DNA from 2 places in the Desulfitobacterium hafniense DCB-2 genome. Region 1 is predicted to be linked to the other one. Evidence: riboswitches for the same ligand, from Rfam matches in the RefSeq annotation. Region 1 holds a riboswitch; the other holds the start of a gene.
The links. Region 1 has a riboswitch for glycine ahead of DHAF_RS05650 (ACT domain-containing protein). Riboswitches for the same ligand answer to the same signal wherever they lie in the genome.
Positions count from the first base shown of each region.

Region 2: it holds a riboswitch for glycine, as region 1 does, so the genes downstream of both, DHAF_RS24330 (alanine/glycine:cation symporter family protein) here and DHAF_RS05650 (ACT domain-containing protein) in region 1, are expected to answer to the same signal.

Region 1 is NC_011830.1:1,214,418-1,221,921, reverse strand. Features, by position in the region: tRNA gene DHAF_RS05665 (tRNA-Ala) at 4-81, opposite strand; gene DHAF_RS05660 (cupin domain-containing protein) at 135-470, opposite strand; gene DHAF_RS05655 (PFL family protein) at 607-1,974, opposite strand; gene DHAF_RS05650 (ACT domain-containing protein) at 1,986-2,288, opposite strand; glycine riboswitch at 2,431-2,521, opposite strand; gene DHAF_RS05645 (flavodoxin family protein) at 2,721-3,374, shown strand; gene DHAF_RS05640 (hypothetical protein) at 3,487-4,122, opposite strand; gene DHAF_RS05635 (hypothetical protein) at 4,196-4,813, opposite strand; gene DHAF_RS26730 (methyl-accepting chemotaxis protein) at 4,929-5,432, opposite strand; gene DHAF_RS05625 (hypothetical protein) at 6,289-6,852, opposite strand; gene DHAF_RS05620 (permease prefix domain 1-containing protein) at 6,876-7,504, opposite strand, start outside.
Region 2 is NC_011830.1:5,204,191-5,211,694, reverse strand. Features, by position in the region: gene DHAF_RS24350 (methyl-accepting chemotaxis protein) at 1-916, shown strand, start outside; gene DHAF_RS24345 (2'-5' RNA ligase family protein) at 1,053-1,601, shown strand; gene DHAF_RS24340 (MBL fold metallo-hydrolase) at 1,598-2,320, opposite strand; gene DHAF_RS24335 (VOC family protein) at 2,464-2,847, shown strand; gene DHAF_RS24330 (alanine/glycine:cation symporter family protein) at 2,948-4,330, opposite strand; glycine riboswitch at 4,502-4,595, opposite strand; gene rnk (nucleoside diphosphate kinase regulator) at 4,946-5,362, shown strand; gene DHAF_RS24320 (glutamine--tRNA ligase/YqeY domain fusion protein) at 5,458-7,080, shown strand; gene DHAF_RS26240 (hypothetical protein) at 7,118-7,276, opposite strand; gene DHAF_RS24315 (putative NPN-dependent ornithine cyclodeaminase) at 7,351-7,504, opposite strand, start outside.

The DNA of each region.
Region 1 (7,504 bases):
TGATAGAGATGATAGGATTCGAACCCACGACTTCTTACATGCGAGGCAAGCGCTTTCCCACAGTGCTAGAGCTACATCCCCACGTCTTTAGCTAAGAGACAGGCTCCCGCGTCTGCCTCATCAAAATATTATTCCTAGTACTTAATCACCGTCAAAAGCATTTTAAACCGTTTCCTGGCTTCCAAACCGTGGGGAACGTCGGAGGGCATGATCAGGGTCTCTCCCTCTTTCACGATCAAGACTTTATCTCCGATGGTGATTTCCGCTTCGCCATCCAGAATCTGCACCATGGCGTCTCCCGAAGTGGTATGAGTGCTGATTCCCTCCCCCTCATCCAGGGAAAACAGGGTAATGCTGACGATAGGAGTCTGAGCAAGGGTGCGGCTGATCACTTGTCCCTGTTGGTAAGTAATCAGCTCTTTCAGGTCCAGAACTTGGGAAAACTCAATATTTTTCATAATTTGTGCCATTATAAAATCCCCCTTTTTCCTGCAGGCCATTTGCTTATGATTCAATCATTTGCTTATGACTTATTCTAACCTGAATTACCCTAAAAAAATGTGATTGGAATCACTTTCCAATTCTCTTTTTCAGCAAAGGACAATTTTAGTTGGATAGACTGGTTATGGGGGCAGGAATTCTGCCGCCCCGCCGGATAAATTCACGGGAAGAGAAGGGGTTCAGCTTAATCACCGGGGCGCTGCCCAGCAGTCCGCCGAACTCAACCCGATCCCCCACCTTTTTGCCGATGGCCGGTATCACCCGTACCGCGGTTGTCTTCTTATTAATCATGCCGATAGCAGCCTCGTCGGCGATAATCCCGGCGATGGTTTCCGGCTCCACATCTCCGGGGATAGCGATCATATCCAATCCCACCGAGCAAACACAGGTCATGGCCTCCAGCTTCTCGATGCTCAGGGCGCCGACTTCCACAGCTTCGATCATGCCTGCATCTTCGGAGACAGGGATAAAGGCTCCACTTAAACCGCCCACATGGGAGGATGCCATGGCTCCTCCTTTTTTCACCGCATCATTAAGCAGGGCTAAAGCAGCCGTGGTCCCATGGGCGCCGCAGCGTTCCAGTCCCATGTTCTCAAGAATTTCTGCTACACTGTCTCCCACAGCCGGGGTCGGTGCCAGGGAAAGATCCACAATGCCGAAGGGAACCTGCAAAGCTTGGGAAGCTTCTCTGCCAATCAATTCTCCCATGCGGGTAATCTTAAAGGAGGTTCGTTTAATGAGGTTGGCCAGTTCTCCCAAATCCGCCTGGGGGCTTTTCTTGACGGCATGGGCAACGACGCCGGGACCGCTGACCCCCACGTTGATCACCGCCTCCGGCTCTCCCACGCCGTGAAAGGCTCCGGCCATGAAGGGATTATCCTCCGGGGCGTTGCAGAAGACCACGAGCTTGGCTGCGGCGATGCCATCCTGAGCCGCTGTCCGCCGGGCGCTGTCCAGGATGACTTCCCCCATCCTCAGCACAGCATCCATATTGATTCCGGATTTGGTGGAACCGATATTCACCGAGGAGCAGACAAACTCTGTCTCCGCCAAGGCTTGGGGAATCGCTTCAATTAAGGAGCGGTCTCCCTTGGTTAAGCCTTTTTGAACGAGGGCGGAAAAACCTCCCAGGAAGTTAATCCCCACCGTCTTGGCCGCTCTGTCTAAGGCTTTAGCCAAGCGGACCATTTCTTCGGGATTAAAGTTGGAGCCTAAAAGGGCCACCGGAGTTACCGAGACTCTTTTATTGACAATAGGAATGCCGTAACGAGCGGCTAAGCTTTCCCCTACACTGACTAAATGCTCAGCTTGACGGGTAATTTTATCGTAGATTTTTTGTTCCACCTGTTGTACATCATCTCCGGCACAGTCCAACAGACTTATGCCCATAGTGATGGTACGGATGTCTAAATTCTCATTTTCCACCATTGCAATGGTTTGCAGTATTTCCTGAGGAGCCAGATGCATTTTCACTATAATCCCCCCTATACTCGATGCATGAATTCAAAAATATCTTCATGCTGGACATTGACCTTTAAGCCCCGGGCTTCTCCCTCGCTTTGCAATTGCTTGGTGAGCTCGGTTAAGGAGGAGGCCGTGGATTGAGTAACATCCACGATCATAATCATGGTGAAAAAACCCTGGAGAATAGTTTGACTGAGATCCAGGACATTGATGGATTTTTCAGCTAAGCGCCCGGTCAGCCAGGCGATAATTCCTATTTGATCCTTGCCTAAGATGGAAATAATCACGCGATTGGACGTATCACGGGTTGGTTCTAAGCTCATTTTTCTTTACCCCTTTTCTTTTTTGTTTTTTTCCTTTCTTTTCACCAATAAAAAAAAGCCAAATCTTAAGTTTGACTCCGGTACACGAGCATTTGCGAACCCGCTTATTGGCAGTTATCGCCTGCCTTAGCATCGTTCACAAACTATGCGCTCTGTCCTTTTGCCTGAGAGATTGAACAGCTTTGCTGTCTTGCCCCTTCGGCGTCCTTGCGGAACTCTCCAGAGTTCTGTCCGTTTTCAGTTCATCATGGTTAGCTTACCCTGTTCTCCTGAAAACCTCATCCAGTTATTCACTTCTTTTCAGTATTATAAACATCCTTGCTCATAATTGCAAACCTTTGTTTTTAAGACTCTCCCTAATATAATAGAAGTGAAGGTAAATTACTGCTCAATTAAGCAAACCCATTAACATAAGGAGTTGAGGTATTGACTATGAAGGTTATTGCTGTTAATGGCGGCCCCCGCAAGCAATGGAACACGGCTACATTATTGCATAAAGCCCTTGAAGGAGCGCAATCTGTAGGTGCCGAAACAGACCTGTTTCATCTTTATGATCTGAATTATAAAGGATGCATCAGCTGCTTTGGGTGCAAACGCAAGAACTCCAGCCGGATAGGGCATTGTGTCCTTAAAGATGAGCTGACCCCCCTTTTGGAAGAAGTGCTGAAGTGCGATGCCCTGCTGCTGGGTTCGCCCATTTACTTTGGCAATGTCACCGGAGCAATGCGCTCCTTCCTGGAGCGGCTGTTTTTCTCCCTTCTTTCCTATAATGAAGGCCAGCGTACTTTTTTCCCAAGAAAAGTGGCCTCAGGTTTTATCTACACGATGAATGTTCCCGAAGATTTCCTGCCTCAGCTTGGTTACGAAGCGGTTTTTAAAGCCAATGCCCGCAGCCTCGAACTCCTTAATGGACCTTCCGAATATCTCCTGGCCACAGATACCTATCAGTTTGACAACTACTCCAACTATGAAGCCTCTCGATTTAATGAGCAGCATAAAGCCCAGGTGCGCCAAGAGCGATTCCCTCAGGATTGCCGGCAAGCCTTTGACCTGGGAGCCAGGCTGTCCGGGCGTAATGCTGAATAGATCGTGAAAACTCTCTCCCTCCCCTATTTTTAATATATTATGGTTTGGCGGATTGGTTTCCAAACAAAAACGCATCCCAAATTGCGGATGCGTTTTCGCCTGTTTATCGCCTTTAATCCAGATATTGAGATTGGGTCAACCTGATCATCTCCACCTTAGAATCCGGCTTCACATTCGTATTGACCAATTGGTTATCTTCCCTGTTATAGTCGAAGATCATGAGCTGACCATCCTCCAGCAGATAGAAGCCTTCCAGAGGTCCTTCACCATGTCTGCTTTCAAAGGGTTTGTATTTGTCAGCATACACGTCCTTAATTCTCTCAGCGGTATCTCCTACCTTGGCACCGAGGTTGGTGGCGAAGTCCGCGGCAATAGCGTCAATCTCCAGCACTTTGCCGGAATCTTTTCCGACAATGAGCCTGATGCCTTGCTTATACTCTCTGCTGTACCAGGCTTCAGGGAAATGCCCAGGCTCATCATAGAAAGTTTCTTGATAGTCCTTGCCTAAGATTTTCTCTGCCTGGCTGAAGGGATCGCCCAGATGGATGTTTCCCAGGCTGGCACTTTGTTCTGTCTCGTTACCTTGTCCTACACCAGGGCCTGTCTGTCCTTGGTCCCCGACCGGCAAATCCGTCCCTACCTGCTGCCCGGGTTTATCCAGATCAGCATTTTGATCCTGGGGCGTCTTGGCCGCACAACCCGCCAGTAAAAGCACTGAAGCCAAAATAATCAGGAATCTCTTAAACACTGTGCATCACCTCGGTAGTTCTTCTTAACAGAGAGTATCTCCATCCCCATTTCTTTTACTCTTTTCACTGGGATTATTTTTTGCTCCGGGAAAGAGTGCGCTTTACTCCAAAAGCCCCTCCTCCCAGAACTACCGCAGCACCTAATCCATAAAGCATAGCGTCGGAACCTTCTCCTTGAGCCTCGTCACTTTTAGCGGAAACACCCTCCGCCTGCGCCTCATTCCTTGTCTCCCCACCGGAAGCCAGAGGATTCACAGCCGGCTCAGCTCCGCCTGCAGCTGCGGCTAAAGGCGAAGCGAATTCCCCTTCAACCACTTTCACCTTTTCCTTACCGAACCTATCATAAAGATATTGAGCACTTTCTTCACTATAAGGCTGAATGCCGATCTCTACATAATCACTCATAAGGCCGGTATGAGTGACAGAAAACCCCTTGTCCCCGAACTCACCGCGATGTTCCTCGAAGATAAATTGATAGATCCCTTTGTTCAGTTCCGCCAGTGCCGGATCAACTTCTTGCCCAGGGCTTACCACCGGATCACTGGGTTCAACCATCATGCTCGCCAGGGCCGGCTGGACACCTGAAACCTGGCCCATATCTCTGTCTTCACTTGCATACACCGGAGCGGAAGCGGCCAGAGTCAAGCACATCCCCAACATCAAAGTTCTAGAAATTTTAAATTTAAACATAGAATCCCCTCCCATTCCAATACCTCGAAGCATCATAGCTGCTACTGGTATATAAGACGGGAGGGGATGTTTCTATCTGACGATTTTCTTCATCCGTTTTTTGGAATTCAAATCACTAGAAACTAAAGGCTATAAACTCATTGGTCAGTTGCTCACTGATCTTCGTAACACGATTCAAGGCTTCCGATATGGATTTGGCCTCCGTTTGATTGATTGTGGAGCTATTGAGTATTTTGTTAATAATTCCATCCATGTCCTTAATTTCTCCGGCTAAGAAGTGGAGCAAAGGAACGGTGCGATGATTGGTTTGTTTTATATTGGCAACCAGCTGCTGGATGAATTGGATGGATTGCTTGCTTCTTTCCGCCAACTTTCTTACTTCATCGGCGACCACAGCGAAGCCTCTCCCCGCTTCTCCGGCACGAGCTGCTTCAATAGCTGCATTAAGAGCCAGCAGATTGGTTTGATCCGATATTTGTTTGATGGTATTAATCAGCTCATCAATCTTCTGGGTATTGGTATTGAGATCATTGGTAACTTCAATGGTTTCGTCGATACGCTCCACTTGCCTCTGGATGCGGTCGTGGGCTTCATGGATACTTGAATTCGTATCCTGCATAAAGTTCACGATACCTTCCATTGAACTCATAACTTCCTGAATATGAGCATTTAAGTCAAAGCTGATCCCTTGGGTGTTGGACAGTATTTGATTAAAATTAAATTCTACCACCTTTTCGGTCAGATGCAGTATATCCTCAGGTTTAATGGCCCGATTAAATCCGATAATAGATACCCTATGTTTATCAAAGTATTGTCCGTAATGAGTCCAGAGAACTCCCTTAGGCCCTACATAGCCCTGCATGCCAACGATGTAATCAGCTTGCTGCAATATTTCCTTAGCCTGATCATTAGTCATCTCAGTAAATGGGAGAAGACTATAATTTACATGGTCGACCTCATGCTCATGAAGGTATTGCTCTATGGCTTTGGCCTGGGAACCGTTATTGTTAAAGATCACCACATTGGCTCCTGCGGGAAGGCGGGCAACTCTTATGTAAAAAAGGTCTTCGGGAACGAGCTCCAGAGGGAAGATCTTTTGTCTGACCACATATTTAGAGGCTTCCTCCACCCTTGTGGGAAGGACAATATAAAGATCGTCGTTTAAATTGGCCGGAACCTTTTTGATATAATATTTGTTTCTCATCTGGACTTTATGTCCAAAGTATAGAGAGGTGACTCGGTGCAATTCATCAGCGACTGCCTGGGAACTCCCGATGGTAGATATATTCATTAAGCGATTATTCATTTTCCACCCCCATCATGTGAAAGTAACCACAATGATTAATGTATACACAATTTTGACATTTCTCTGCAAAAGTCCTCTATTCTTTCAATATGATTTTTTAATGCTAACGATTAAAATAAATGAGGTTACACCTTCCACGTAAAAAGGGGCTGCTGCGCAATGAAATAGTTCATTTCGCAACACACCCCCGATTAGCACTCCCTAAAGATGCTGCCCCAAATTGCCAGGTAAATCCTTGATAAATTTCTTCTTTACCTTCGATGTGATACAAGTCCATGGGTTTAGTCAGTTCCGGCGGAAACGGATTTTGCAATAAATTAATCTTCATGAGCAGCTCAGAAACAAATTGAGAACAGAAGTAGTGATTTTCTCTGCGCATGGGGATTTTCATGGCGGCAGTAAACAGCCCTAGAAAATTATATCTTAAGAATTGGTCGGCTGCTATAAACCGAGACAGTTCATTGATCAACATCGCGTGTTGAATTTCATTGATTTTTATCCGGTAAACAATACATTCGCAATTGCTCTTTTTTAAAAAAACACCCTTATTAAAATTTTCTCTAATAAAGCCGGCAGAAAATGGATTGTTGGGCGTAACCCGTCCAAAAGAATACATGGTTTTCAAGTCATGGTCAAGGCTGATGGATGTATGAACATATTTTTCCCCAGTAAAAAGAGTCAGAACCCTGGAAAGCCATGTGCCTGTTTTCGAAAACACAAGATAAACATACAAGGTTCGAAACACCTCCGCAGTTACTATCTTTTACGGCGATCCGGTCCGGTCAAAATCAAAAACAGGAACACACCAAAGCCGACGAGAAAAAACATCATCAGTGAAGCTATGGCAATAAACACTTCCCCTGTAGCAAATCCGGCAACTGCAGCCGAAAACATACCAAAGAGCAGCAGTCCCACCGACAAAGCATAAAGCCCTGCTCTTATCTTATTCATAGCATACTTTTGGCGGGTTTCTCTGGTCAATAGGCTGTATGTCAGCAGGGCACCACCGGCAACGATAAATATTCCTGACCCTGATATACTAACAGCATCCAGCTTCATGAAGTATAACATAGCAACATTAAAAAATCCAAATAAAATTATCAGCGACCCTGCTATAGTTCCGGCGAGAGAAATTCTTGCCGTCATGGTGGAATAAACGGCTTGTTTTGCTTTATCCTGGCCAATCTGCCGCATCTCCGCCACCAAACCGCTCAAATCCCCTAAGGACACGATCGCTTCCTTAAACGCCTGGTCTTCACTTATCCCCCTATTTTTATAGTCTAAGGTTTTCTCATTCAGATTGGTCGTTATCTCCTCCTTTAGATCAAAGAGCTGCTGACTTGCCCCCACTCCGGCGAATAAAGCGTCGATATAGGCTGAGATTT
Region 2 (7,504 bases), 1.3 Mb from region 1:
TAAGAGCGAATCGGTGGCTATCGAAGAAAAAGTGCATGCTGTCATGGATAATGTAGTGGATCTCAGCAAAAGCCTGGAAGAGATCTCTGTTACTACCGGAGATGTGGCGGCCAGTACGGAAGAAACATCGGCAGCATCGGAAGAAATGTCGGCAACGACCCAGGAAATTGAAAAAGCAGTGCAATTGATCGCCGGCAAATCCCAACAGGGGGCAGTCTCATCCCAGGAAATCACCCGGAGAGCGGAAGATACCAAGAAAAATGTCCATACAGCCCAGAAGAAAGCCGCCGATATCTTTGTCGAGACCCAGGCCAAGCTGGAAAAGGCGATTGTTGAGTCCAAGGTTGTCAGTCAAATCGATTTATTGACAGATGCCATCATGCAGATCACCGAGCAAACCAACCTGCTGGCCCTGAATGCCGCCATTGAAGCGGCCAGGGCGGGTGAAGCCGGCAGAGGATTCTCGGTGGTCTCAGAGGAAATCAGAAAACTTGCCGAACAATCCAAAGGAGCGGTTATGCAAATACAGGAGGTTACCACCAAGGTAACCAGTGCTGTCGATAACCTCTCCCAAAGCTCCAATGGGCTGCTGTCTTTCATGTCTGTGGATGTCAATAATGACTATCAAGTCATGCTGGATGTAGCAGAGCGATACAGCGAAGATGCCAATTTCGTCGATGAGCTGGTGGCCGATTTCAGTGCTACCACGGAGCAGCTTCTGGTGTCTATCCAAAATATTTCCGATGCCATCGGCGGGGTAGCCCAAGCTGCCAACAGTGGTGCCGTCGGCACGGCGGAAATTGCCAATCAGTCGGCAGAAGTAAGCATCAAATCCACTGAAGTTAAAGAGCAGATTCTCAGAGCTAAGGAAAGCGTCAGCAGATTACAAGAAGAAATCAAACGGTTCAAAGTGTAATTCAGAAGTCAGAACTAAAGAAGTTAAGCCAGATATTCCCGCGGGTGCGGAATATCTGGCTTTTTGTCCAGGGCTTGCAATTATCCTGCGGGGGTTTTAAAGTAGAAGGAAGCAATAATCTATGGGGAGGTATGGAATGAGCTATGCAATTAATCTCTACTTCAATGAAGAAGCGGAACAATCGATAATGAGGCTATGGGAGTCATTAGCTCTCCTGAATCTGGGCAAATGCATGTCCTGCACCAATGGCCGGCCCCATATCACTTTAGCTATCTATAATGATCTGGATTTGACCAAGGCTCAGGAAATATTGGGGACTCTGGCTCAAGCCGTTCCTTCCTTTGAGTTGGTATTTCTTCAAGTAGGGATTTTCCCTCTTCATAAAGGAACCATCTTTTTGACCCCTAACTTGACTCATGATCTGTTTCAAGTTCATGGAATGCTCCATGCCGCTTTGGCGGCTTGGCAGGAGCAGGGGTGGGACTATTACAAACCCCAGATCTGGCATCCCCATTGCACCCTTTCCATGGAAACGGCTGTGGAGGATATTCCTAAGGTGCTGGGAGAGATCTTAAAAGATTTTCGCTCTATTGAGGTGATGATTGAATCCATAGGGATAGTATCCTTGGATCCCATTGAGTATCTGGGTGAATTCCCTCTGAGCGGATCGCCATCCCCTGCTTAGAGGGCAAAGCACTGATTGGTTTGCTTGATGTCTAAGATTGCTGTAGGGGAAGCGGTCATTTTTTCGACAAAGGAGCCAATGGAGGGGTAATCATCCCAAAAATGCATGGGGACAAGGATTTGGGGATGGATCTCCTGAATAAAATACTCCGCTCCCAGGCAAGAAGACTGTTCAAGCCGGGGGTCCACAGGGAAGAAGGCAATATCGATCCGCTCTTCTTTGAGTTTGGCGATTTCTTCCTTGAACATTTTCTCTGCCCACAGAATATCTGCTTCGGGTTCTCCACGCCAGTGCCACCAGTTAAGGTCTCCGGCATGGAAGAGATGGAGCCTTTCCTTTGCGCCCAGTTCCACAAGGAAGGAAACACCCGCATCGGTAGACCCATAGGTTCTAATGGTCAGGTCATGCTGATGAACTTCTTCATAAGGGGATAAGAAAGTAAGGTTCTCCTGGCCTGGAGGCAGTTGAGGATGGCCCTGGATATCCGAGCTGAGGATATAGTGAGTATTAGGATAGTGGGTTTGCCACTGGAAGATTTCAGGATTGTAATGATCCGGATGGACATGGGAGGAAAAAACAGTGATCTGCTTATGGCTGGGCAACTGGACTTGACCTTGATAATAGTCAAAGACAAGGAACTCCCTATCGGTTTCCACGATGAAACCACTGTGCTGAATATACTCAATACGAAGTCCTAGCTTTTCGAGGGGAGCTTTCATAAAAATCACCTCATCTAAAATGATCGGAAGATTGTGTTCTCTATAAAAAATTACTATAATATGGATGAATATGCAAGACAATAGAGAGTTTCGTCGATAATTAATTCTCGGAAAAGAAAGCGTGTCTAAAATAAACGAAGGGGATGATGGCCATGAAATTTAAATTTACACACAATAATATCAATGTGCTGAACCTGGAGAAAAGTCTTAAATTTTACGAAGAGGCATTAGGGTTAAAGGAAGTCAGGCGTATAGCTCCGGAGAGCGGGGAATTCATTATTATTTATCTGGGGGATGGGGTAACCGCTCATGCCTTGGAACTTACCTGGTTAAGGGATAGAACAGAACCGTATAATCTGGGCGATAATGAGTTTCATCTGGCCTTAACGGTGGATGATTTCCAGGGAGCTCATGAACACCATCAAAAAATGGGCTGCATCTGTTATGAAAATGAAGCCATGGGGATCTATTTTATCAATGATCCGGATAACTACTGGCTAGAAATTCTCCCCAGTTCTATGGGATAGGATAAGGCACAGAGAGACACCTCTCCGCAAGGGAGAGGTGTCTCGTAGTTTGTCATCTATGCGAAAACTATCATTGAGCAGACTGAGCTCCACCGAGAGCTTATTTATTCTGAATGACGGGGATGGGCTCATCAGAGGCTTCATCCAGACGATCTTCCCATAGATACTTCCTGGTTTCCGAGACAATAACTCCGCTTAAAAGAAGGAGTGCCACAAGGTTGGGAATAGCCATCATAGCGTTCATTGCATCCGCCAAATCCCAGACGAATTGCAGAGTGACCAAAGAACCGGCTAAAACAGCGAGAACCCAGAGGAGGCGGTAAGGGAGGATGCCTTTTTTGCCAAAGAGGTATTCCACAGCTCTTTCACCATAGTAAGACCAGCCCAGGATGGTAGAGAAAACAAAGGTCAAAAGCCCGAAGGTTAAAACGATAGGGCCAATTACTGGAATCTGGCTAAAAGCCATAGAAGTTAAATCACCGCCTTTTAACCCTTCGGCGGCGGTCGGGTTGCTAAGGACACTGCTGACCACGACCAGACCGGTCATTAAGCAGACGACAACGGTATCCCAGAAGGTACCGGTGGCCGAGACGAGAGCCTGACGGACAGGATTCCTGGTCTGAGCGGCGGCAGCGACGATGGGGGCGGAACCCAAACCGGATTCATTGGAGAAAAGACCCCTGGCAATCCCGTAACGGGCGGCCATGATGATACTGGCACCGACGAATCCGCCGCCGGCTGCAGTGGGGGTGAAAGCCGATTCACAGATCAAGACAATGGCGGGCCAGACATAGGAGGCGTTTATAATCAGGATAATGATACAACCAAGGACATAGGCAATCGCCATAAAGGGGACAAATTTTTCACAGACCCGGGCGATCCACTTCACTCCGCCGATGATTACAATTCCAGTGAGGGAAGCTAAGAGAAGACCGGTAATGATAGGGTTGACGTTAAATTGAGAATTCAGCATGCCGGAAATAGAATTAGCCTGAGTCATATTGCCAATACCAAAGGCGGCAATAGAAGTAAAGATGCAGAAGAGTACAGCCAGCCACTTCTGGCCCAGGCCTCTTTCCAAAGCATACATAGGGCCGCCCAGCATGGTGCCGTCAGCGGTTTTAACCCGGTATTTCACCGCCAATAAGGCCTCCCCATATTTGGTGGCAATTCCGAATACCCCGGTGAGCCAGCACCAAAGTACGGCACCGGGGCCGCCTAAAGCCACGGCCGTAGCTACCCCGACGATATTACCGGTTCCGATGGTAGCGGCGAGAGCGGTGGTCAGAGCTCCGAATTGGCTCACATCGCCGCTGGCATCAGGATCCTTCGTAAGAGATAATTTGATCCCCTTAAAAATATGCCTTTGAATACCACGAGTACGAAACGTAAGGAATAAGTGCGTGCCAAAAAGCAAAGCAAGCATCGGTGGGCCCCAGAGATAGTCGTTCAGCCAGACGATAAAATTATGCAAGGCATCCATTGAGTGTTCCTCCTTTAATCTCTCTTTTCGCATCTCTCTGCACATCTCCGTTGCGGCAGCCTCCCGCAAAAAGGATGGCAATTTATATATAAAAAGAGTCAATCCTTAGCGATTGACTCTGAATATTCGGACGATAGGTACAAAAGTAAGAGATTGCTCTGTAGCAGTCCCTGTTCCTTCTCTGTCCTTTTGCCTGAGAGATTTAACAACACGTCATTGTATTGCCCCTTCGGCGCTCTAATCGAGTCTCTCCAGAGTGCTGTCAATTTACGGTCCCTGACTTATTCCAGTCACCTGAAAGTTTCAACTTCTTCGGCGGGCCGTGCCCTTCTCCCGTAAATCTCATCCAGCATTCCTATGCAGTTTTTCGTAAATTCCAGATTGCCACCGCATTTTCTGGAATTGTATCTATAATTATAATTACCGCTCCCATTTTATTCAAGAATTATTTTTGGGAATATGCCTAACATTTACTTATTATAGAAAATAGTATATAATTAAAATGGTTTAGTGATTTTCCCTTTTTTGAAGTACATAAACTTTTGACAGCGGCTATCTGGCGATAGTCGCTCTATATTTAGCTATTCATCATTAGAAAAGGAAGGTTCAGGAGAAATGAGTAGAAAGATCAGTATTACAGCTGTGGACCGTGAGCGTCTGCTCAAACTTATCAATAAGGAAAGAGAGTTTGGCAGCGCTAAAAACAAGGATTACTTAAAAGATCTTGAGCATGAGTTAAATGGGGCGGATGTGGTGCCTTCTGAAAAGATCCCAGGGAATGCCATCACCATGAATTCCAGAATCTTGCTGAAGGATCTGGAGACAGGCGAAGAAACCGTCTATACTTTAGTGTATCCTGAGGATGCCGATCTTCTGGAGGATAAGATTTCAATTCTTGCTCCCGTAGGGACGGCTATTCTGGGCTATCTGGAAGGAGATATCATCGACTGGAAGGTTCCCGGTGGTGTCGTCCGCTTTAAGGTGGAAAAAATTCTTTATCAGCCGGAGGCTGCGGGAGACTATCATTTATAAGCAGCAATGGGTGAAGGACGAGAATTCGGGTAACACTACTGGAGAGGTCTTCCGTTACAGTAGGAGATAAGATTCCCTAGGAAAGGTTGGTATTCGTGGATAACGAGAATAAATCCTCTAATTTTTTACGCAGCATTATCCTTGAGGATTTACGGGAGGGAAAGGTAGAAGAAATCACGACACGGTTTCCCCCCGAGCCCAATGGTTACCTGCATATTGGGCATGCTAAATCCATCTGTTTGAACTTTGGTTTGGCCGACGAATTCAAAGGAAAAACCAATTTGCGGTTTGATGATACGAATCCGGTCAAAGAAGATACTGAATATGTAGAATCCATCAAAGAAGATGTCAAGTGGTTGGGGTTTGACTGGGACAACCTCTTTTTCGCTTCCGATTATTTTGCGGAGATGCATAAGCGAGCCGTTCTGCTGATCGAAAAGGGCAAAGCGTATGTTTGTGATTTATCCGCTGAGGAGATTAGAAAAAGCCGCGGCACCCTGACTGAGGCCGGTAAGGAAAGCCCTTACCGCAACCGCAGCGTGGCCGAGAACCTGGAGCTCTTTGAGAGAATGCGTCAAGGTGAATTTAAGGACGGAGAAAAGGTTCTCCGGGCTAAGATCGATATGGGCTCACCTAACATCAATATGCGGGATCCTGTCCTTTATCGGATTGCCCATGCCACCCACCATAATACAGGGGACACATGGTGCATCTACCCCATGTATGATTATGCCCATCCTTTAGAGGATGCTATCGAAGGGATAACTCACTCTATCTGTACTTTAGAATTTGAAGATCACCGTCCCCTCTATGATTGGGTCGTTCGGGAATGTGAGATGGAACATGTCCCACATCAATATGAATTTGCCCGCTTAAATATGACCAATACGGTGATGAGCAAGCGCAAGCTGAAGCAGCTGGTGGACGAAAAAGTGGTGGATGGTTGGGATGATCCCAGAATGCCCACCATCTCCGGGCTGCGCCGCCGGGGATATACCCCTGAAGCCATCCGCAATTTTGCCCAAGCCATTGGTGTGGCCAGAGCGGACAGTGTGGTGGATTCCAAAATGCTGGAGCACTTTATTCGGGAAGATCTGAAGCTCAAAGTGTCCCGGCCCATGGCGGTCATCCGTCCCTTGAAGGTGGTCATTACCAATTACCCGGAAGGCCAAGTGGAAAGGCTGGATGCCGATCACAATAAAGAGAACCCTGAGATGGGGAAACGCAAGATTCCTTTTTCCAGGGAGATTTACATCGAGCAGGAAGATTTCATGGAGGTCCCGCCGCCGAAGTACCACCGCCTTTACCCGGGCAATGAAGTTCGTTTGATGGATGCCTACTTTATTAAGTGTGAAGAGGTCATCAAGGATGATGAGGGCAAGATCATCGAGATTCGTTGCACCTATGATCCGGAAACAAAAAGCGGCACAGGATTTACCGGCCGCAAGGTCAAGGGGACGATTCATTGGGTGGAAGCCACTCAGGCAGTGCCGGCAGAGTTTCGCCTCTATGAGCCGTTAATTCAGGATGATTATATCAATCCCAATTCTCTGGAAATAAGGCAAGGGTTTGTGGAACCTTATATGAAAGAGGCCAAACCCCAGGATAAATTCCAGTTTCCCCGTCACGGCTACTTTAATGTAGATCCGAACTATACCACCCCGGAAAGCTTAGTGTTGAATTTAATTGTTTCCTTAAAAAGCTCTTTCGTTATATAATTAGTGTATAAAAATAGTCACGATGGTTTATTCGTGACTATTTTTTCTCGTTATAGAGGATCATTACATAATGCTCTAAAAAAGCTTTCCATTGGATTTCAATGATTTCGATGTTCCCTTCATGCTCTTGAAAGAAGGCATTCATTTTCTGCTCCAGCCCTTCCTGACGAAGGGATTGGATAATCTTCACTTTCATGCTTTTTTCCTCCTCTAGGCCAGGGGCCTTTTTCTGTTTTAACTTATGCAATTGGCTTCATTCGCATAGGGTTGTTATTCATTAAGATTATTATTGACATTGACGAGAAAGTCCTGGACATTGGCCACGATGGTGGTGACTTCGAGAGACCCCCGATCTCTCAGCTTATTTAAGGTGAACTCCGCCACATCCACAGCATAGATGTAGACAGGACGCAGCTGCCCATCC